3 regions of the Mycoplana sp. BE70 genome follow, and region 2 is predicted to be linked to each of the others. Evidence: riboswitches for the same ligand, from Rfam matches in the RefSeq annotation. Region 2 holds a riboswitch; each other region holds the start of a gene.
The links. Region 2 has a riboswitch for cobalamin ahead of bluB (5,6-dimethylbenzimidazole synthase). Riboswitches for the same ligand answer to the same signal wherever they lie in the genome.

Region 1 (7,439 bases), on a different contig from region 2:
ACAAGGTACTGGATATGAAAACGGTCATGGACCGCGGATTTAGCGACATGAGCACGGACGCCGAACACCTTACCGACCAGTTCCTCGGTCAAAACGTCTTCGGGTGCACCGCTTGCCACGACCTTCCCGTGTTGAAGCACGGCCAGACTGTCACAGAACATGGCCGCCAGATTGAGATCGTGAAGCGCAACGACGCAGGTCAGATCGAGCTTGGAGACGAGGGACAGTATTTCCAGTTGGTGCTGGATATCGAGGTGGTTGGTCGGCTCATCGAGTAGAAGCTCGCTCGGCGATTGCGCCAGAGCCCTGGCGATATGAGCGCGCTGACGCTCGCCACCGGAAAGCGTCTGCCAAAGTTGCCCCGCCCGGTCCTGCATTCCGACGCTGGAAAGCGCCCGTTGGACGGCTGCGTCATCTTGGACGTTCCAGGACGACCACGCACTGAGATGGGGTGTCCTTCCGAGGCGGACGACGTCCCTCACCGTCAACTGGGTTTCGGTTGTCGACTGCTGCTCTACGAAGGCGACGCGGCGCGCGAGTTCATGTCTTGAAATCGTTGAAACGTCGTCATTGCCGAGCCGGATGACGCCGCTCTGGACCTTTCTCAGCCGGGCAATCAGCCGCAGAAGACTGGACTTGCCGGAGCCGTTCGGCCCGAGCAAGCCGAGGACCTTTCCCTTTTCAATCGTGAGGGTGACGCCGTCGATGATAACTGCCTCGCCGGCGGCATAATTGACCTTGTCGATGCTGATGCTCATGCACTCCTCCGAGCGCGATAGAGAATGACCGCAAAGGCTGGCGCACCAAATAGGGCCGTGACCACGCCGATGGGGAGAATCTGTTGGGGTATGATGATCCTGGAAACGATATCCGCGGCGACCATGAAGATCGCCCCGCCGAGAGCGGACGCGGGAAGCAGTCGATGATGCGCCGGACCGACCAGAAAGCGCGCCGCGTGCGGTATGACCAGACCGACGAAGCCGACCGACCCGACCATGCTGACGACCGTCGCCGTCATTACAGCGGTCGCTCCGAGGAGAACGATCTGCACCCGCCTGACAGCAATGCCCAGCGAAGCGGCTGAATCCGTACCGAACGCAAATGCGTCCAACGACCGGGCGTGGGCCATGCACAAGACGAAACCGGCGATTGCCACCGGAACCGAAAGATAGACGTCCGGCCAGCGGACACCACTGAGAGAGCCGAGAAGCCAGAACAACACGCCTCTTGCCTGCTCCGCATTCGCCGACGTCGTCACGATGTACGACGTCAGCGCATTGAAAAGCTGCGACCCGGCAACACCGCACAGAATGATACGTTCGCTGGTGCCGCCGGCACCGGCAGCAAGCACCCCGACGAGCAGGAATGCCACGACCGCGCCGATGAAGGCACCGCTGGAAAGGCTGAGGACGCCGTAGCCGAAGCCAAGGATCATGACGCATACCGCTCCGGTCGAGGCTCCGGCGGAGATACCCAGAACATAGGGTTCAGCCAGCGGATTGCGGAGCAAGGCCTGGAGGATTGCGCCGCAGAGTGCAAGCGATGCGCCAGCACTTGCTGCAACGAGCGCACGGCTCAGTCGATAATCCCAGACCACGCCCTGGTGGATGCGGCTAAGCTCGAAGCCTGTACCAAAGACGCGGTTCGACACGGCTTTCGCCGCCGTTTCGATCGGGATGGATATTTCCCCGATCGAAACGGCAAGGCTGATTATCAGGCCCAAGAGCACGATCGCGCTGGCGGTGAGCGCCGAGAGCGCCCACCCCTTTTGCGACAATGCAGATGCACCCCTCACTGCGTCAGACCGAAGGACTTGATGCCGTTCGCCAATGTCTCGATCCCCTCGATCGTCCGGATCGTCGGATTCATCGACTGCGCGTCCATCATCACGAAACGCTTGTTCTTCACCGCGTCCAGCTGACCGGTGACCGCGTCATTTTCCAGGAACTCGAGCTTGACCTTCGGGTCATCGGCCGCGTAGCGCCGCCGATCCATGGTGGCGATGACGATGACGACGGGATTCGCGTCAGCAATCGTCTCCCAGCCGACGAGCGGCCATTCCTCCGCTGTCGTCACGACGTTCTGTGCCCCAAGTGACTTCAGGATGTAGGCCGGTGCGCTGTTCTTGCCGGCGATGAAGGCGTCTCCGCTCACCTCCTTGCTGGAGAACCAGAAGACGACCGGCAGCGCCTTTGCCGATGCTCCGGCAACGGAAGCGACGGCGGCGGCTTCACGCTGTTTGAGGTCGGCGACAAGCGCGTCACCGCGCTCTTTCACGTTGAAAATCTCCGAGAGCTCCGCGATTTCCTGATAGATCAGGTCCATCGTGAACAGTTCCTTGCGAACACCATCACCACCGTCGGTGTTGACCTTGGCAACGCAATCCGCGGGCGCGATATAGGTGTTGATCCCGAGTTCGGCGAACTGGTCGCGGCTGCCCACAGAGCCCTGCGCGCCGACATGCCACTCGAATTCGGCTGCAACCATGTCCGGCTCCTCGCCGACGACCGACTCGAAGCTCGGGTCGTTATCCGACAGACGTTTGATCTTGGCGTTGACCTCGGCGTATTGCGGCAACACGGGACCAACCCAGACAGCCGTCCCGGCGATCTTGTCGGCGAGGCCAAGCGAATAGAGGATTTCGGTCATGCCTTGGCCGATGGAGACGATCTTTGCGGGCGCTTTTTCGAACGTCACCGGCCGGCCGCAGTTGTTGACGGTCAATGGATATTGGGTCGCAGCGAGGCTCGGTGCGGCAAGGCCTAGCAGGCCGAATGCGAACGTCATACTGGTGAGAAACTGGCGCATGAAATATCTCGATCAGGAGGAAAAACAGCTAGCAACTCCATCGCCGCGCAACTCGCGAGCGGATGAAGACACAGGTACGCAGACGCTAGCGGCGGAAGGCCCAATCAAGGCGGATGAAAGTCGGAAAACGACGAAGCTTCAGGTCAATCATATCTGCTCCTTTCCGAGCATCCCCGCCCGGCTGATTGGATCGTGATTGACGGCAGGTCTCCTGGCTCACGGATGTTTGTCGGTGATCTGCCTTCCCGCGAAACGTCGCAGTGGCATGGCCAAATGGCCCGAGGATTACCGGCAATCCGCCTACAGTTGCGGGGGCAGCCACGGTCTTGGTCCCTCTTGGGTCGTCCTTACCGTGTTCCCTATTAATCCCCTCAGAGTCATCGTTGGGGAACCGTCACGCTCAGATATGCCCACCTGACATGCGTCGTCAAGGACTTGCTGTCACCCATATTGGCGACCGCTCGTGTCGGCTTAGGGCGATGGTTGGAACTCGTCCTGTCACATCGACACGGTCGCAATGGCCTCGCCGTCCGAGTAAGCGTTGGCGATGTCGGCCCAACGCGGCAGGAAACATATTGTGCAATACCCATTTGCTTTCTCCTCCGGCCACCATTGGCCTCAAGGAAAACGCGTACGCGATGGGTTCACAGACGTTGGGGGCCGATTGCTGACCGTCCGCCGCCACGACGCACAAGAGGGAAAGCGGACATCGCAGTTCTCACCGACGAGGTCTGAGTTCGAAGCATTGCGGACTTGGCAAATAGGCCCCGAAGGGTGGCCCGACAGTGCCGTTCGACCGTCGGGCCGTCATTCTCAGGCCAGGTTTACCCAGACAGATTTTGTCTGGGTGTATTGCGTCAACGCCTCGAGGCATTTGTCGCGGCCGTTGCCGGTTTGCTTGAAGCCGCCCCAGATGGACGTCATGTCGCCGTGGTCGAAGCAGTTGACCCAGACGACGCCCGCTTCGATGTCGCGGGCGAAGTTGTGAGCCTTGGCGATGTCACGGGTCCAGATCGAAGCGGCGAGGCCGTAAATCGAGTCATTGGCGATCTCGATTGCCTGGTCGACGCCATCAACGGGGATGACGGCGGCAACCGGCCCGAAGATTTCCTCGCGCGCGATCTGCATCGTGTTGTTGACCCCCGTGAACAGGGTCGGCTCGACATAGGCTCCCGATGGTGCGCCGGCGAAAGTGCCGCCGCCGAACTTGAGCGACGCGCCTTCCTTGCGGCCGATGTCGATATAGTTCAGCACTCGCTTCTGGTGCGAGGAGGTCACCAGCGGCCCGATCGTCGTCGACGGATCGAGCGGGTCGCCGAGTACGAAATTCTGCTGCGTCCGGGCAACGAAACGATCGACGAAATCGTCGTGGATGCTCTTCTGGACGAGAATGCGCGAGCCGGCGTTGCAGACCTCGCCCTGGTTGCCGTAGATGCCGTTGACCGCATAGGTCACGGCGGTGTCGAGATCGTCGTAGTCCTCGAGAATGATCTGGGGCGTCTTGCCGCCGCACTCGGTCGATACGCGCTTCATGTTCGACTGTCCGGCGTAGATCATCAGCAGCTTGCCGACCTCGGTCGAGCCGGTGAAGCCGATCTTGTCGACGTCATTGTGGAGCGCGAGCGCCTTGCCGGCCTCCTCGCCGAGGCCATGCACGACATTGAAGACACCGGGAGGGCCACCCGCCTCGATGAAGAGCTCCGCAAGGAGGTTGGCCGAGAGCGGGGATTGCTCGGCGGGCTTGAGAACGACCGAGTTTCCGGTTGCGAGCGCAGGTCCCAGCTTCCAGGCGGCCATCATCAACGGGTAGTTCCACGGGACGATCAGGCCGACGACGCCAAGAGGCTGCCGCAAGATATAGTGCAGCGCGCTGGACGCAGTGGAGGTCACGGCTCCCTCGATCTTGTCGATCGTCTCGGCGAAGAACTTCAGCGACATCACCGAGCCGGGGATATCGATGTTCATCATGTCCATGACGGGCTTGCCCATGTCGAGGCTATCGAGCACCGCGAATTCCTCGGCATTGCTTTCCACGAGCGCCGAGAATTTTTCGAGGACGGCCATGCGTGAGCGCGGGTCCATCCGCGACCAGGAGCCGGACTTGAACGCCTTGCGGGCGACGGCCACAGCCCGGTTGATTTCGGCCTGCCCGCCGCGCGCCACTTCGGTGATCGTGCTGCCCGTGGCGGGATTGATCGAGGGGAAGGTGCGGCCGTCGGCCGAGGCGACGTACTGGCCATCAATAAAGTGCTGCGTGCGGAACTTCAATGACGACGCCTTCGAGCGCCAGAAGTCGTGGGTATAGGTTGAGGCGTCCATGGTGTTCTCCCTGTTGGTCTGCGGCTAACGGCGGTCACGCAGAAGCGTGACCGAGAGGATGATGAGGATGAAGGAGGCGGCGACGATAAGTGAGCCGACCGCGTTGATCTCGGGCGTGATGCCCCGTCTCAAGGTGGAATAGATGTAGATCGGCAGGGTCACCTCGCGGCCCGTCAGGAAATAGGTCACCGGGATTTCGTCGAAGGACAGCGTGAAGCAGAGCAATGCCGAGCCGATGACGGAGCTGCGGATTGACGGCAGGGTGACCCGCCGGAAGGTCTCGACCGGCGTTGCCCCAAGGTCCGCGGAGGCTTCGAGCTGGCGACGGTTGAGTTTGGCAAGCCGAGCCATGACCTGCGAAACGACGACGCCGAGCAACGCGGTCGCGTGACCGATGACGACGGCTGTCAGGCTCTGCGGAATGCCGATCTGCTTGTAGAAGTTCAGCATCGCAATGCCGGTGACGAGGCCGGGCAGGCTCAGCGGAAGCAGGATCGCATTCTGGAACAGCCTCTTTCCGGGGAAGTCGTAGCGATCGAGGGCGAGGGCCGCGGTCACGCCGACGACGAGGCTGACGAGCGTTGCGCAGACCGCCACCACAAGACTGTTCCACAGCGCTCGCAGCATGCCCTCATTGGCAAGGAATGCCTCGTACCAGTGGAGCGTGAAGCCGGAAAGCGGAAAGGACGTCACCTTGCTGTCGTTGAACGAGAACAGGATGAGCATAGCGATTGGCAGGTAGAGGAACGCGAGCACGCCGAGGCTGACGCCCACCAATCCCTTCTGCCACCATCTCAAGGACTGCATCTCAGGCTCCTCAGGTCATGTTGATCCGGCCTGCCCGGTCGAGGCGGCTGGAAATCTGCAGGAGAACGAGAACCAGGATCAGTACCAGCGTGGCGAGCGCCGAACCGAGCGGCCAGTTGAGCGCCGCGCCGAACTGCGTCTGCAGCAGGTTGGCGACCATGGTGCCATCGGGACCTCCGACCAAGACCGGGGCGACGAAATCGCCGAAAGCCAGACAGAAGGTCATGGTCGATCCTGCGATGACGCCACCAAGCGAGAGCGGCAAAATGACCTGGATGAATGTCATGAACGGCCCGACGCCAAGGTCTTCCGAGGCTTCAATCAGCCGTTTCGGAATGTTGTCGAGCACCGTGTAAAGCGGCATCACCATGAACGGCACGAAGATATAGACGAGCGTGATGACCATGGCGGTCTGGTTGTAGAGGAAGATGTCGAGGGGCGCGTGGATGATGCCGAGCGACACGAGAAGCGAGTTCAGTGCCCCGTCGGTCCCGAGGATGATCTTCCAGGTGTAGGCGCGGAGCAGATAGGACACCCAGAGCGGAACGATGACGGACATGTAGAGCAGGTTCCTGAGCGATCCGGGCCTGACCGTAAAGGCGAGAAAATAGGCCAGTGGATAGCCGAGGAGCAGCGAGCCTGCGGTCACGAGAGCCGCGATCTTCAGCGTCCTCAGGATGACGGTCGTATATTGGGGGTCCGAGAAGAGCTGGGCGAAGTTGCCGAACTGGAAGTCCGGATAGAAGAGCGGAAACTGCCGGGTCCAGAAGCTGACCGAGATCATGATGCCGTAGGGCACGATCAGGAGCAGGATTACCCAGGCTAGCGGCAGGGAAAAGAGCGCGGCGAAACCAGGAAGGGAGCGTCTGTCTACCGTCATCCAGCATGCCCTCCGGTAAAGACGAGGATGTCCGAAGGCTCGACATAGAGATCAAGGTGGCTGCCGGTTTCCGTCTGACTTGAGGCGAGGACGGTCCGAGCCAACTCGGCAAAGATCGGCTTGTCGACCCCTCGCATCATGAGTTCCAGTTTCAGCCGGTCACCATGAAACAGCACTTCCTTGATCGTGAAGGATAGCCGGTTGGCGACTTCCGACCCGGATACGAGCAGCCGTTCTGGCCGGATGCCCAGCATCGCCCCGCTCGCGAGTGCCAACGACGGCTTTTGGGCCGAGCGAATGAGGGTGTCGCCCAGGCGATACATGGTGAAACCGCCGTCCGGCCCGGCCGGTGCCGCATCGAGCAGGTTGGCTGCGCCGATGAAGTCGGCGACGTAAGGCGTGGAAGGATTGTCGTAAAGTTCCGTCGGCGAGCCGATCTGGGCGATGCGCCCCTTGTTCATCACCACGATGCGATCCGACAGCGCGAGTGCCTCCGTCTGGTCGTGGGTGACCATGATGAAGGTGATCCCGAGTTCCCGGTGGAGGCGCTTGAGCTCGACCTGCATGCCTTCGCGAAGCTTCACATCGAGCGCCGATAGCGGCTCGTCGAGCAAGAGGACGCGAG
Region 2 (7,439 bases):
CGGCTTTCTCTGTTACCTGACGCTGGTGAGTTGGACGCTCTGGACCGGTTTCCGCAACCTGCTGCTGAACCGTCCCTGGCAGCCCTATCTGATGATCGCCTACATCGCCTTTGTCGGACACACGGCGATCGGCTTCGTCATCGACACCGACCACTGGCGGCATTTCTATCTCATCGTCGGCGTTCTCTGGGGCTGTTTCGCCCTCGAACATCGCCACCGCAAGCGCTTCCGGCCGAACCAGCGAAGCGAACATGGACCGGCATAGCGACAAGGCCACGCGACGCTTGCGCCTGATGCAGGTGCTCGAACCGAGCGGCGGCGGCTCGGGGCGCCATTTCATCGATCTCTGCCGGGGACTCACCCAACGCGGCCACACGGTTCACGCGGTCTACTCTCCGCGACGCGCCGAGGAGCGCTTCGTCGATGAGCTCGTCTCGCTTGGGCTCGACGGCGTCCACCCGGTCGACATGGCCCGCTCGCCGGGACTGTCCGACTTCGGCGCATTTGCAAATCTGCGCCGCCTGATGCGGAAGCACGGACCCTTCGACGCCATCCACGGCCACAGCTCGAAGGCCGGTGCGCTCGCGCGCATCCGGCTGCCGGGCCGCCATGCGCCGCGGGTCTATACACCGCATGCGTTTCGCACGATGGATCCCACACTCGGCAGGACCGGTCAGTTCGTCTACGGCACAATCGAGACATGCCTGGCACGATTTTTAACCGACCGGGTGATCTGCGTCTCCGCCGATGAATATGCCCATGCCCGGGCGCTTGGCATGCCCCGCAAGAAGCTGTCCATCGTCGTCAACGGCGTTGAGACCCCGCCGGGCGGCCTGCGCGACACGGTCCGTGAGGCGTTCGCCATCCCCGCCGAGGCCCTCGTCTTCGGCTTTGTCGGTCGCCTCTCGCCGCAGAAAGCGCCCGAACGTCTGGTCGACGCCTTCACGATCGCCGCGGCGAAACTGCCGGAGGCCCATCTTCTGATGGTCGGCGCCGGAGAACTGGAGGACTTGGTACGCGGTCGGATCAACCAGAGCCCGGCCGGCGCACGCATTCATCTGACAAGCCGCTTCACCGGACCGGAAGCAATGGATGCGGTCGATGCGATCGTCATGCCGAGCCGCTACGAAGCGATGTCCTATGTCATGCTCGAGGCGGCCTCCGCGGCCAAGCCCCTGATTCTCACCGAGGTCGGCGGCGCATCGACCGTGCTGGAGCACGGCCACAACGGCATTCTGGTTCCCAACGACGACGACCCTCGCACGCTGGCAAACGCGATGATAGGCCTCGCCGATCCCTCGTGTCTGCAACGCTACGCCGTGGCCGCGAGGTTGCGCAGCAACGATTACGATCTGCCCCGCATGATATCGGAAACGGAGGCGATCTACCGCAGCCTTGTCACGTAATACAGCCGCACCCACTCCGCCTTAAAGGATGAGTGGGCTTGACACAGGCCCGCTGCGCTTCAGAGCTTTTGATTTCGCATATCTTTTTGGCCCAGACTGGGGGTTGTTCGACAGAAACGCATTCGTTTCGCCTTGGTCGAGCGCCATCCGCACCGCCTGCATCGCGTCCGTAGCGGGAACATCTTCGCAATTTGTTGGCATAGGTGAAATTGCCCCTTGCATCCCCGGCACCGAGACTATAGGGGTTGCGACGGTTCGGAGCGTAGCGCAGCCCGGTAGCGCACTTGACTGGGGGTCAAGGGGTCGTGGGTTCGAATCCCGCCGCTCCGACCATTGAAGACCTTGATTTTGCTACCACATCAAGGAAATGCCAAGACGCAGTCATTGGCAAAATGAGAACATTCCAGATACAGACTTACGGTGTCGGCGCAGACAGTCCCGAAATAAAGTCCGGAACGTTCTCGATGACGTTGACGAGCCAATGTCGTCATCGCTGTGCTAGCCTCCCTTCATGCGTCGATCTCTTCGCTCACCGGCCCGTCGCTTGACTTTTCATGCCGGCGCACCGATCCTGCCATCCGGGCCCTTCTAGCGCCTGGGTTGTGAGGATTGGCTGATGGCGTCCTGCACGTGTCATCGACTGAGTTCGGCAGCGATCGCCCTGCCCCGGCTTGGCGCCCCCCCTTCCTCGCCAGTCCACCGACGCCGCCTCCGCTTCATTCATCATGCGAGTAGCTTGATCACGGGCTCGTAACCCCTGGCGCGGGCCGCCGCGACCAGGGGAACATTTCAGCGACTTGGACCTCGTTTGGAGCGTGCAACGAATATCGTTGCGGCGAAAGTGAGATTTTAGATGCCCGTGGAACCGATCAGTTGCAAACTCACCCCCAATGACATGGCGATCCTGGAGACCATGCTCGACCGCCTGCCCGATGCGAGCGATCCGCTCGCGGTCTTGCTTCGAGCAAAGTTGGCGGTCGCGGAGATCTACTGCAGTGGTGCAATCCCGCCTGATGTCGTCACAATCAATAGCCGTGTGACCTACAGGTTTGAAGGATGCAGCCCGCACACCGTGGTGATCGTGCAGGCGGAACTCCCCGTCGAGGCCGTACCGCACGCGCTATCGATTCACGACCCGCTTGGTTTGGCACTTTTCGGGCTTTCGGAAGGTGATACTGCAGCGGTGATGCCGGACGACGGATGGCCGCGAACGGTCATCGTCGAGAAAGTGGTGCCCCGGTCGGAGCAACGTCACGGGGAGCCTGCGGAAACCTCGCGTGTCATCTCATTTCCGGCCCGCGCAATGCCGGTACCCTTCGACCGGAACGACGGCGATGACCCGGGACCGAGTGCGGCTTGACGACCTGAGGTCGCAACAAGCAGGGCGGTAGCTAGGCCGGCGAGGGTTCGTCGGTGCCCGAGCCATTCGGCGCGGCGCAACTCGTTCACCCACCCAATCGTACTTTGCAACCGTATCCTTCGCCTACTTCCGCTTCAGCCGCTTGGACCATTCCAGCGCCTTGCCGAGACCGGCCGGCGCCCACGGGGAGCCTTTGAGGCCGATCTTCCCACGGAGGCTCATGCCGCCGATGATCAACCGATTAACGCGGGACTTGATGAAGGAAAGCGACGCAAAGTGCAGGCCGGTCACCGGCAGGTAAGGGTTGCGGCGCAGCGACCCGTAGATCTCGACCCGCGTCGTTTCCTTGTAACTCGGGCAGCGCGCATGGAAGCCGTGCGTGTCGGCTACGATCAGCGTGTTCGCTTTCACCACCATCCTCACGGGCTGGCCGTAGCCGAGCGCTGTCAATTCCTCCGGCATGATGCGCAGCGAGCCACGCGCGGAGTATTTGTTCTCGATCGTGTCGGAGTTTTCGCTGATGCGCTTTTCCCACGCCATGCGCTGCGGCGTGACCTTGTGCGAGCCCGGCACGTACGAGAACGGCCCGTCGTCCTCGCCCACGTCCTTCAGGAAAAGCCAGGCCTTGGCGGTGGGCTGGAAGGTATCGCTGTGCAGGGCCGTCTGCGGGTCGGATGCAGTCTCCTTGGAGGGTGTCGAAGGCAGTGCCATCACGACCTGGACGACGAGCAGCGGCTGGCCATCGTGCGAGGAGACGTAACGCAGGAGGTTCGACATCCGAGGATCGTTGCGCGCTGCCTTGAAACCCGGCAGCCGCTCCAGATCGCTGTCATCGATCAGTGCGCGGCGGGTGACAGTGGTCCCCTGCAGCATGTCGTAGCGGTCGAAATCGCTGTTCTCCAGTTCCGCCGTCACCTTGGCAAAGACTTCGGCCGGCAGGAAATTCTCAATTCGAACGAAGCCGTTCTCCTCGTATTCACGCCGCTGCTCGGGTGTGACGAGTTGCGCGAGCGACTTGCGCCGCCGGTCCGCCATGTCCATTGCCACCGCCACGCGTTTCGCGTGCAGGCCCATCCTGTTCAGCGTCTTGCTGCCAATGATCGGATTGTCGGCAAAGGATTTGGCACCCGATGCGAGCTGGAGGGCGTAGAACGGACTCAGCAGGACGGAAGTGAGGCGCATACAAAACCTATAGGTGTGGACGCAATCGGATAGGATGCACTGTGCTACACCATGGGCGGGGCGAGATCAATTCCACCCGGCGGTGCGAACCTGATTTCCAAAATCAGCTGTTTCGACGGCCATCGCGCGGCGATTAATCACATTTCGATGAGCGCGTTGCGCCGGCGCTCCTGCAACGTATGATGATGATGTGATGCCAGCAATTCCCCTGTCCGGAGTCGCCGCAGTGTCCTTGTGCTCGCGCCGCTCGATGGTTCTGGCGACCTCCGCCCTCCTCCTCGCCATGGCCGTACCGGCTCGGGCAGTCGACGTCTGCGCAGATCTTCACTCGCGTCTTGCGGCCCTCACGAATGTGGAAATTCCGACCGGCGGCGGTGCCCCCTATTCCAGCGCCATCACCGAGCAGAACAATCAATTGCAGAGCGCGAGAGCGAGTCTGCGCCAGCTTGGCTGCAGCACGGGCAGCGTCAAGGTCTACCGGACGTCGACTGCCCGCCAATGTAGCGAACTCGCCTCCTCGGTCGAACGAATGGAACGCAACCTCAGGAATATCGAGGCGGGGCGCAGCGCACTTGCGTCGGCCGGAAACGGACAGGAAGCCCGCGTCAATATCCTTGCGGCGATCGAAGCGCACGGTTGCGACAGTGGCGACGAACCAAGCACGGCGCAAGCCAGCCGGGCTTCGGAAGAGCCATTGCCCGATGGCGAGTTTCCGCTTGACGGCCTGGCGACCCGGTACGTTACCAGCGGCGGTTCGGGCGGCAGATTGCGCACGGTCTGCGTCAGAACCTGCGACGGCGGCTTCTTCCCCGTAACCTCAGGCGCTTCCCCGCTCGACTTTCGACGAGACCAGAGGGTCTGCGCCAGGTTGTGTCCACAGACGGAAACCGAACTCTTCTACCAGGCGCTCGATTCTGTCGACAGCGGCGAGATGGTTTCCACCGTCACCGGCAGGCTCTACAGACAACTGCCGGCAGCCTTCGCCTATCGCACACGCGGCCTGCCGAAGCCGCAAGCCTGTGGCTGCGGCCGGCTTGCCTACACCAGCCCGGCAACGGGTACCGAAACCATCAAGGACAGCACCGGCTCCGTCACGACGATCCGCATGCATCCGGTGGGCAGCGCGGCTTCAAAGGTCGTGATCGAACGCCCTTACGATCCGGAGAAGGACAAGGTGCGCAATGTCGGCCCTGTTTTCGTCCCGGACGAACCCAAGATCGATCTGCGCAACCCCGCGGGCGCGAACTGAACCGCCTTTACCGCCGCTCTCCCCACCGCTCGGCATAAACGAGCTCGTCGAGCGGCAATCGTTGCCGCCAGCCTTTCACTGCGAGTTCCGGTTCGCGATAGAGCTCGTCGACGAAGCCGAGGCAAAGCCAGGCGACGATTTCGACCCGTTCGGGAATGCCCAGGAGCGCACGAATCTCCGCGTCGTGAAAGATGCTGACCCAGCCGACGCCGACGCCCTCCGCCCGGGCCGCAAGCCACAGGTTCTGAACCGCGCACACGGTCGAATATACGTCCATGCGCGGATTGTGCGTGCGGCCCAGCACCACGGCTCCGCCGCGGTCCGGATCGCAGGTCACGCAGATGCTGACCGGAGCCTTCAGGAGGCCCTCGAGCTTGAGCGAGCGATAAAGCGACCGGCGCTCGCCGGCAAACATCATCGCCGCCTCCTCGTTGGCACGCTCGAATGCCTCGTGCGCTTGCGCACGCACTGCCTGATCGCGAATGACGATGAAGTTCCATGGCTGCATGAAACCGACCGAGGGTGCCAGATGTGCCGCGCGAAGCAAGCGCTCGAGCAGGTCTTCGGGCACCGGTTCTGGCAGGAACTGGTCGCGCACATCGCGGCGTGTTTCGATCGCACGGTATACGGCTGCCCGCTCCGCGGGCGAAAAGGGTTGTGCGTGGACGAGATCGTCCTTCGGCAGAGGCTGCATCGTCATCTCCCCAACAATGCATGAAACCGTCCGCCGTCCGCGCGGGTTGGTCTATCTCGCCAGGCCGGTCTTCTGACTCCGGATCCTCCGGCCGCGCCGCCTTCCCGGTTGAAACACCAGTGGCGATCGGAAGGGTAGATCCTTCCAGGCTTGGCCGTCCCCGTCACAGCGTTGGGCACGTTTCGGCTTCGAGGCTGGAGTTTGCCAAGGTGTCTGCGTTCAGATCGAACGCATGGCGTCAGCCCCACCGAATTCCCGATTCTCCCCTGCTCGCGCAAGGGCACCTGACGGGCGACACTTGCGCACGCCGGTGCCTACGATGCAAGGCCGGGGCCGACGATGGCGTGTCGCGGATAGACAATCCCGATGTCTTTTGCCGCGTTGTCCTCCTCGGGCGACGCAAACACGGCGCGGTTGCGGCCACCGTTCTTGGCGGTATAGAGCGCCGTGTCGGCAACCACCATAAGGTCGTGCACGGTCCGGCCATGGTCGGGATAAACAGCGATGCCAGCGCTGCTACCGACAGCCAGCAGTTGTCCGCCGAACGGAATTGGGATCTGCGCGTCGCGCACCAGACCGTTGGCAAGATCGAGGAGGGCCTGCCTGTCGGTCATGCCGGGAAGCAGCACCGCGAACTCGTCGCCACCCAGGCGCGCCACCACTCCCTTTTCGGCGACCCTGCCCAGAAACCGGGAAGCGATCGTCCTAAGCACGGCGTCGCCCGCTGCGTGACCATGCCGATCGTTGACGGCCTTGAACTGATCGAGGTCGACCGCGAAGACGGCAAACGGACGGGTGTCCTTGTCGAGCAGTTTTTTCATGGCGTCGTCAAAGCCGGAACGGTTGAGCAAGCCGGTCAGCGCATCATGACAGGCGAGATAAGCATTTCGCGCTTCGCTTCGCTCCAGGGCCCGCACAGTTGAGGCGAACTTCAGCGCGACGAAACCCATGACCACGACGAAGATCGCGACCAGGGCGGTGATCTGCGGCATCGCCATCGACCAGACGAACGAGCCGGGGCGGTTCGGGCGCCAGGACGCAGCCATCGGGTTGAAGGCGTCGCCGCCGACACCGGTGAGCAAGAGATCGCTATCCTCGGTCGTGATTGGCAGGAAGCCCAGATCGCGGATCCCCAGGCGCTGCTCGGAATTCACCAGCATCTTGGCCGTGATCGGCTTGACGGTGACCAACAGCACAGGTTTCTTGCGCGCATCCGGAATGAAAAGCCGCTTGGGGACGACGGACTGCACCACGATGATGCTCATCGTGCCGTCGATCATCCGCATTCCGGTGACGTTGATCTGCGCCAATGTCGGCGACAATACGCCGCCGCTCTCGGCCGGCTTTGCAAGAAGCCAGCCATCGCGCGTACGGCTGAGCGCCGCATAGTAGGCCGCTTCGGCGCGTTTGGTCAGGTCGCTGACCCAGTAGAGCAATTGGTCGGCTTCTTGCGGCCGGACGACATGGCGATTGTGGACGGCCAGGACTGTCTCTTCGCCCGGCTTCGTGAAGACCGTCCAGGAAAAGCCGAAATCGCTCCAGAGCCAG
Region 3 (7,439 bases), on a different contig from region 2:
ATGAAGACGATGCGCAGCGCCACCTGGGCATTTGCCGCGCGGACATCGGAGAGGATGGTCTGCAGGTGCGCGCGGGCGACGATGTCGCTGCGGCGCGGTACCGCGCCGGTAATCAGCGACAGAGTCGGCGCCACGAACAGCAAGAAGATGAGCACCAGTTGCCAGATCAAGGCCTGGCGCGGCTCCATGTAATACCAGCCCATGACCGAGGCGACGAGCCAGCCGATCGGGATGAGGCAGCGGCGCAGGTTGTCATACATCTTCCAGCGCCCGAGCATGGAGACGCCGCTGGAGGGCTTGAATATGTAGGGCAAGAGCTGCCAGTCCCCGCGGGCCCAGCGATGCTGGCGCGAGGTCTCCACCTCGTAGCGGATCGGGAAGTCCTCGATGAACTCGACGTCGGTCACGAGCGCGCAGCGTGCGTAGGAGCCTTCGAGGAGGTCATGGGAGAGAATGGTGTTTTCCTCGATTCGCCCCTTCAGCGCCGCCTCGAACGCATCGACGTGATAGAGACCCTTGCCGGTGAAGGTGCCCTCCCCGGCGAGATCCTGATAGACGTCGGATACCGTAAAGACATACGGATCGACGCCGCGATTGGCGGAGAAAATCCGTTGGAAGGTCGAAGCTTCGTCGCCGGTCGTCAGCGACGGCGTCACGCGCGGCTGCAGGATACTGTAGCCGGCGACGACCTGCTGGGTCGTCGGATCGATCTGGGGGCGGTTGATCGGATGGAACAGTTTGCCGACGAGCTTGGTCGCGGCGTCACGCATCAGGCGCGTGTCGGAATCGAGCGTCAGCACGTACTGGACATTGTCGGGTACGATGTTGGCGCCGGGCAGGAAGCTCGTATCGCCGTCGCCGCGCAGCAACAAATTCAGTTCATGCAGCTTGCCGCGCTTGCGCTCCCAGCCCATCCACACGCCTTCCTGGGCATTGAACAGCCGGCGGCGGTGCAGGAGATAGAATCGGGTTCGGCCGTCATAGGCATAGCGCGCCGAAAGCTGCGCAATCTCGCGCTTGGCATATTCCAGGACTTCCAGGTCTTCCGGCGTCTCCTCGACCTTGCTGTCGGTCCAGTCGCTGACGAGCGCGAAGTAGATCTCGCCACGGGGATTGGCGAGGTAATGAACCTCCAGGTTGCGGACGAGTTCGTCGACGTGGTCGCGCTTGGAGATGAGGCAGGGAACCGCAACCAGCGTGCGCGCCTCCTCCGGAATGCCCTCGCGGAACTCGTAGCCCACCAGGCGCGTCGGCTTCACACACAGGGTGACGACGGTGTTGAACAGGCCGACCGCGCCTTCCGATGCCGGCAGCGCGAAAAGGACCAGCATGATCAGCCAGGCGCCGTCGGGAATGTCCATCTGATCGAGGAAGAAATAGACCCCGACCATCGCCAGAAGCGTCAACAGTGTCACCGGCCCAGCAATTGCGAACCAGTTCAGAGCCCGCGTGAAACGGACAATGCGTTGCAGGATGGACGGCCGGTAGCCGATGCGCCGTTCCAGGAGCCCGTGCTTTTTCCCGATGAGATAGGCGCCGACATTGGCCTCGTGGGCGCCGGCGACATTGCCGGCGGCCATGTCCTCCGCGGTCATGGCAAGCGCGGTCTGGGTCACCTCCAGCTCGGTCCGGCCCGAGCGGCGGGCGAGTTTTTCGATCGTGTCGCGATAGGCGTTGCGCGAACCGAAGTCGAGATCGTTGTAGTCGGACCCTTCACGAAGGGCGGCGTCCAACCGGCTGACGCTCTCGACCCAGACCGGCCATTCCGTGTCGTCGATCGCGCGCAGGCTCTTGATGAGGTTGCTCATCGTGGCGTTGCCGGACGACAGGCGGTTCTGCTCGGCGACAAGCACCTCCTCGAGATCGCTGCCGCGCGCTTCGATCTGGCGTTCCAGCCATTGGATCGCCGCACCGGAGGCCTGCAGACCGTCACGAAGTCGGTAGAGAAGTTGGGCGACGAAGGTGTTGTCGGCGACGAGCTCTTCGATCTCGCGCAGGATCACGACGCTCCGCTCCGGATCGTTCTGCCGGATCAGTTCGTCGGCGATCTCATTTGCCTTGCGCCGCATGCCACGCGACTGCTCAACGCGGATCGAGATCCGTCGCAGGTTCTCGATCAGGATGAAGCGGATGATCGACGGCAATGCCCAGAGCTCGCCGATCTTGAAGGCCTCGATCTTCTGGAAGCCTTCGACGATCGCCGTCAGGCTGTCGCGCGAGACGCTGCTGTGGGTATGGGCGACATAGAGCCACCCCAGCGCCATCGTGCGCGGGATATCGACGTCGCCAACCTTCATCGTCGGCAACTGGCGATAGAAGCGGCGCGGAAAATCGCGGCGTACCTCCTGTACGGCCTCCTCGACGACATAATAGTTGTCGAGCAGCCACTCGGCCGCCGGCGTGATGGCGGCCCCGGCTTCGACGTCGCGGGCGATCGTTTGGTAGACGCGAAAGATCTCCCGCTCGTTTTCCTTCTGGCGCGCGCGAAACTCGAACGGCTTGAAACCCGGCAGGGTGCTTGCACCGTCACGCGCCAGGTCTTCGCCGCAGGCGCTCAGCTCTTCGAGTGTGAAATAGGTATCCCGGATCGAATCGTTGTAGTCGATCTGCTTGGATTCCGTCTCGCGCGGCGAAGGCTGGGGTCGATTGTGAAGGGGCATTTGCTTGTTTCTGGGTTCGAGCAACGTGGATTTGTGCCGCAATCCTGGATCGCGGATCGCATTCGGCGGACGAAGTTCACTCGTGCGCCACCATGAACCATGACGCCTTCATGCGTCCTTTGCGTGCCACCGCCAGTCCTGAAGGGGGGCGGAATACGCAAGCCCGCGCACCTTGATCATGGCGCGATATGGCTCAGGCGACACGCAAATGTGCATCGGGGCCGCGTGGTGCATGAAAACAGCATTTTTTAGCCGCAAAGGGAGGTGGTTGCAACAAGGCGGCTGGGCAAGAGGGTCACTCCTTGGCAAGAGGCGCACAACTGGCAAAAAATTCGATCCCCCCTAGACAATCCACGGTGAACAGGGGCTGAACGCAAAGCGCAGCAAGGGGTTCCGAAATCGGCCGGTATCTGTCGACAAGGCCGGCTGTGTCATTGACAGGACCGACGCCATCGGGCCAACGTAAACCATCAGGGTTCTTTCGAATCGTTCTCGATCCGGAGCTAAGAGGGAAGCCGGTGCGATGCCCCGCAAGGGAACATCAAGGCCGGCGCTGCCCCCGCAACTGTAAGCGGTGAGCTGCTGTCGCCGATGCCACTGGCACGATCACGTGCCGGGAAGGCAAGACAGCCGCAACGACCCGCAAGCCAGGAGACCTGCCCTGATGAACTTGTAACGTCCATGGGCGGGGTGTCCCACGGCTGCGCTTGCTCCGCGAGAGCGGAATTTTTAGCTCGCGTGCGTCCGGTCATCCCCCAATTGCAGATTGGGGAAGTCATGCTTGTCACCGTTGAAACCAATCCCTCCGAATCCGGGCGACCGGAAGCGGTGTTCGTCTCCTGGCTGCTGTGGCAGCCGCGCGGGGCCGATCTCCAGACCGAAGCGCTGAAGGAGCTTTGCAAGCTCGCGCGCTATGCAGACCGAAACCCGGACATCGCCCGTCTGCGGTCGCTCTTTGCCACGCTGGCTGGGCGGGGGAAGCTTCATTAGCAACTTACCGCATAAAGACATATTGACATAAAGATATCCTTATGTGATCTCCGATGCAGACAATTCTGCATCGGAGGGCTTTGCCATGGCAGCAGCCGACCTCGACGACCTGTTCGGTCCCGAACTTTCACCTCGCACTGGCAAGGACATCGCCGACGCGCTTCAAACTGCTGCGAAGGAACGCATTCTCGTTCTCGACGGCGCCATGGGTACGGAAATCCAGACGCTTGGCCTCATCGAGGCGGATTTCCGCGGCAGCCGTTTCGGCGACTGCGCCTGCCACCAGCAGGGCAACAACGACCTCCTGACGCTGACGCAGCCGGCCGCGATCGAAGACATCCACTATCGCTACGCGCTTGCCGGCGCGGACATCCTGGAGACCAATACGTTTTCCTCCACCGCGATCGCCCAGGCCGACTACGGCATGGAAGCACTCGTCTATGAACTGAACCGCGACGGCGCGCGACTGGCCCGCCGTGCCGGGTTGCGTGCGCAGGAAAAGGACGGCAAGCGCCGTTTCGTCGCCGGCGCGCTCGGACCAACGAACCGCACCGCCTCGATCTCGCCCGACGTCAACAATCCCGGCTACCGCGCCGTCACCTTCGATGATCTCCGGCTCGCCTATGCCGACCAGCTGCGTGGCCTCATCGACGGCGGCGCCGACATCATCCTGATCGAGACGATTTTCGACACGCTGAACGCCAAGGCGGCGATCTTTGCGACCAGGGAAGTGTTCGCCGAGAAGGGCATCGAGCTGCCCGTCATGATCTCCGGCACGATCACCGACCTCTCCGGCCGCACCCTCTCCGGCCAGACGCCGGAAGCGTTCTGGAACTCGGTGCGCCACGCACAGCCGTTTTCGATCGGCCTCAACTGTGCCCTCGGCGCCAACGCGATGCGCGCGCATCTGGACGAGATTTCATCCGTTGCCGACACCTTCGTCTGCGCCTATCCGAATGCCGGCCTGCCGAACGCCTTCGGCAAGTACGACGAGACGGCGGAACAGATGGCCGCACAGATCGAAGGCTTCATGCGCGACGGCCTCGTCAACATCGTTGGCGGCTGCTGTGGCTCGACGCCGGACCACATCAGGGCGATCGCCGAGGCGGCCAGCCGCCACGCGCCGCGGCAGATCCCGGACATCCCCCGCCACATGCGCCTGTCCGGGCTGGAGCCCTTCACGCTCACCAAGGACATTCCCTTCGTCAACGTCGGCGAGCGCACCAACGTCACCGGCTCGGCAAAATTCCGCAAGCTGATCACCGCCGGCGACTTTGCGGCAGCCCTCGACGTTGCCCGCGACCAGGTCGCGAACGGCGCCCAGATCATCGACGTCAACATGGACGAAGGCCTGATCGATTCGGCGAGGGCGATGACGGAGTTCCTCAACCGCGTCGCCGCCGAGCCGGACATCGCCCGCGTGCCGATCATGATCGATTCGTCCAAATGGGAGGTGATCGAGGCCGGCCTGAAATGCGTGCAGGGCAAGCCGCTCGTCAACTCGATCTCACTGAAGGAAGGCGAAGAAGCCTTCCTCCATCACGCCCGCCTCGTGCGCGCCTATGGCGCCGCCGTCGTCGTCATGGCCTTTGACGAAAAGGGCCAGGCCGACACGCAGCAGCGCAAGGTCGAGATCTGCAGCCGCGCCTACAAGCTGCTGACCGAGGTGGCCGGCGTTCCGCCGGAGGACATCATCTTCGATCCCAATATCTTTGCCGTCGCCACCGGCATCGAGGAACACGACAACTACGGCGTCGACTTCATCGAGGCCGCGCGCCAGATCGTTAAGACGCTGCCGCACGTGCACGTCTCCGGCGGCGTTTCCAACCTCTCCTTCTCCTTCCGCGGCAACGAGCCCGTGCGCGAGGCGATGCATGCGGTGTTCCTCTACCACGCGATCCAGGCCGGCATGGACATGGGCATCGTCAATGCCGGCCAGCTCGCCGTCTACGACACGATCGACGCGGAACTGCGCGAGGCCTGCGAGGACGTGGTGCTGAACCGCGTACCGAAGGCCGGCGGCACGGCGACCGAACGGCTCCTGGAGATCGCCGAGCGCTTCAAGGGCACCGGCGGCAGGGAAGCGAAGGAAAAGGATCTCGCCTGGCGCGACTGGCCGGTCGAGAAGCGGCTGTCGCACGCGCTCGTCAACGGCATCACCGAATTCATCGAGGCAGACACGGAGGAGGCCCGCTTGGCCGCCGAGCGGCCGCTGCATGTCATCGAAGGCCCGCTGATGGCCGGCATGAACGTCGTCGGCGACCTCTTCGGCGCGGGAAAGATGTTCCTGCCGCAGGTGGTGAAGTCGGCGCGCGTGATGAAGCAGGCGGTTGCCGTGCTGCTGCCCTACATGGAGGCGGAAAAGCTTGCCAACGGCGGTGCCGCACGCGAGAGCGCCGGCAGGATCCTGATGGCGACGGTGAAGGGTGACGTGCACGACATCGGCAAGAACATCGTCGGCGTCGTGCTCGCCTGCAACAATTATGAGATCATCGACCTCGGCGTCATGGTGCCGGCAGCCAAGGTCCTTGAAACCGCCCGCGCCGAGAAGGTCGACATCATCGGCCTGTCCGGCCTGATCACCCCCTCGCTCGACGAGATGGCGCACGTGGCAAGCGAGATGGAGCGCGAAGGCTTCGACATTCCGCTCCTGATCGGCGGCGCCACGACCAGCCGCGTGCACACGGCAGTGAAAATCCACCCGCGCTACGAAAAGGGCCAGGCTGTCTACGTCACCGACGCCAGCCGCGCCGTCGGCATCGTCTCCAGCCTGCTCTCACCCGAACAAAAGGCTGGTTACGTCGAAACGCTGCAGGCGGAATACCGCAAGGTCGCCGATGCGCACATGCGGGCAGAAGCGGAAAAGCAGCGCCTGCCGCTGGCGCGGGCGCGCGAAAACGCCTTCAAGCCCGACTGGCCGGCCTACCGACCGAAGACGCCCTCCTTCCTCGGCACCCGCGTCTGGCAGGACTGGGACCTGGCGGAGCTTGCCCGCTACATCGACTGGACGCCGTTCTTCCAGACCTGGGAACTGAAGGGCGTCTATCCGAGGATCCTCGACGACGAAAGGCAGGGCGAGGCCGCCCGCCAGCTCTTTGCCGATGCACAGGCGATGCTGGAGAAGATCATCGCCGAAAAATGGTTCACCCCCAAGGCGGTCGTCGGCTTCTGGCCGGCGAATGCCGTCGGTGACGACATCCGCCTCTTCACCGACGAAACGCGGTCTACGGAGCTTGCGACCTTCTTCACCCTGCGCCAGCAGTTGTCGAAGCGCGATGGCCGGCCGAACCTGGCGCTCTCCGATTTCGTCGCGCCGCAGGAAAGCGGACTTTCCGACTATATCGGCGGTTTCGTCGTCACCGCCGGCATCGGCGAGATCGCCATTGCCGAACGCTTCGAGCGCGCCAATGACGACTATTCGTCGATCCTGGTCAAGGCGCTGGCCGATCGCTTCGCCGAGGCGTTCGCCGAGCGGATGCACGAGTATGTCCGCAAGGAACTCTGGGCCTATGCCCCGGAGGAAAGCCACACGCCGCAGGACCTGGTCGCCGAGCCCTACGCCGGCATTCGTCCCGCACCGGGCTATCCAGCCCAGCCGGACCACACGGAAAAAACGACGCTCTTCCGGCTGCTCGACGCGGAAAAGGAAATCGGCGTCCAACTCACCGAAAGCATGGCGATGTGGCCGGGCTCGTCCGTCTCCGGCCTCTACATCGCCTGCCCGGAAAGCTACTACTTCGGCGTCGCCAAGGTCGAGCGCGACCAGATTCAGGACTACGCCCGGCGCAA

Region 1: linked by a shared signal. The riboswitch ahead of J2Y48_RS22015 (ABC transporter substrate-binding protein) and the one ahead of bluB (5,6-dimethylbenzimidazole synthase) in region 2 are both predicted to bind cobalamin.
Region 3: linked by a shared signal. The riboswitch ahead of J2Y48_RS04905 (hypothetical protein) and the one ahead of bluB (5,6-dimethylbenzimidazole synthase) in region 2 are both predicted to bind cobalamin.

What each region holds. Positions count from the first base shown of each region.
Region 1 is NZ_JAVDTM010000014.1:80,988-88,426, reverse strand. Features, by position in the region: gene J2Y48_RS22025 (ABC transporter ATP-binding protein) at 1-758, opposite strand, end outside; gene J2Y48_RS22020 (iron ABC transporter permease) at 755-1,777, opposite strand; gene J2Y48_RS22015 (ABC transporter substrate-binding protein) at 1,792-2,808, opposite strand; gene J2Y48_RS22010 (hypothetical protein) at 2,807-3,004, shown strand; cobalamin riboswitch at 2,992-3,219, opposite strand; gene J2Y48_RS22005 (aldehyde dehydrogenase) at 3,622-5,127, opposite strand; gene J2Y48_RS22000 (ABC transporter permease) at 5,152-5,934, opposite strand; gene J2Y48_RS21995 (ABC transporter permease) at 5,945-6,814, opposite strand; gene J2Y48_RS21990 (ABC transporter ATP-binding protein) at 6,811-7,439, opposite strand, start outside.
Region 2 is NZ_JAVDTM010000018.1:44,349-51,787, forward strand. Features, by position in the region: gene J2Y48_RS24115 (O-antigen ligase family protein) at 1-265, shown strand, start outside; gene J2Y48_RS24120 (glycosyltransferase) at 252-1,406, shown strand; tRNA gene J2Y48_RS24125 (tRNA-Pro) at 1,663-1,739, shown strand; gene J2Y48_RS24130 (hypothetical protein) at 2,260-2,766, shown strand; gene J2Y48_RS24135 (phytanoyl-CoA dioxygenase family protein) at 2,890-3,948, opposite strand; gene J2Y48_RS24140 (DUF2865 domain-containing protein) at 4,142-5,197, shown strand; gene bluB (5,6-dimethylbenzimidazole synthase) at 5,205-5,891, opposite strand; cobalamin riboswitch at 5,936-6,194, opposite strand; gene J2Y48_RS24150 (GGDEF domain-containing protein) at 6,206-7,439, opposite strand, start outside.
Region 3 is NZ_JAVDTM010000002.1:324,716-332,154, forward strand. Features, by position in the region: gene J2Y48_RS04900 (GH36-type glycosyl hydrolase domain-containing protein) at 1-2,660, opposite strand, end outside; cobalamin riboswitch at 3,117-3,339, shown strand; gene J2Y48_RS04905 (hypothetical protein) at 3,438-3,650, shown strand; gene metH (methionine synthase) at 3,736-7,439, shown strand, end outside.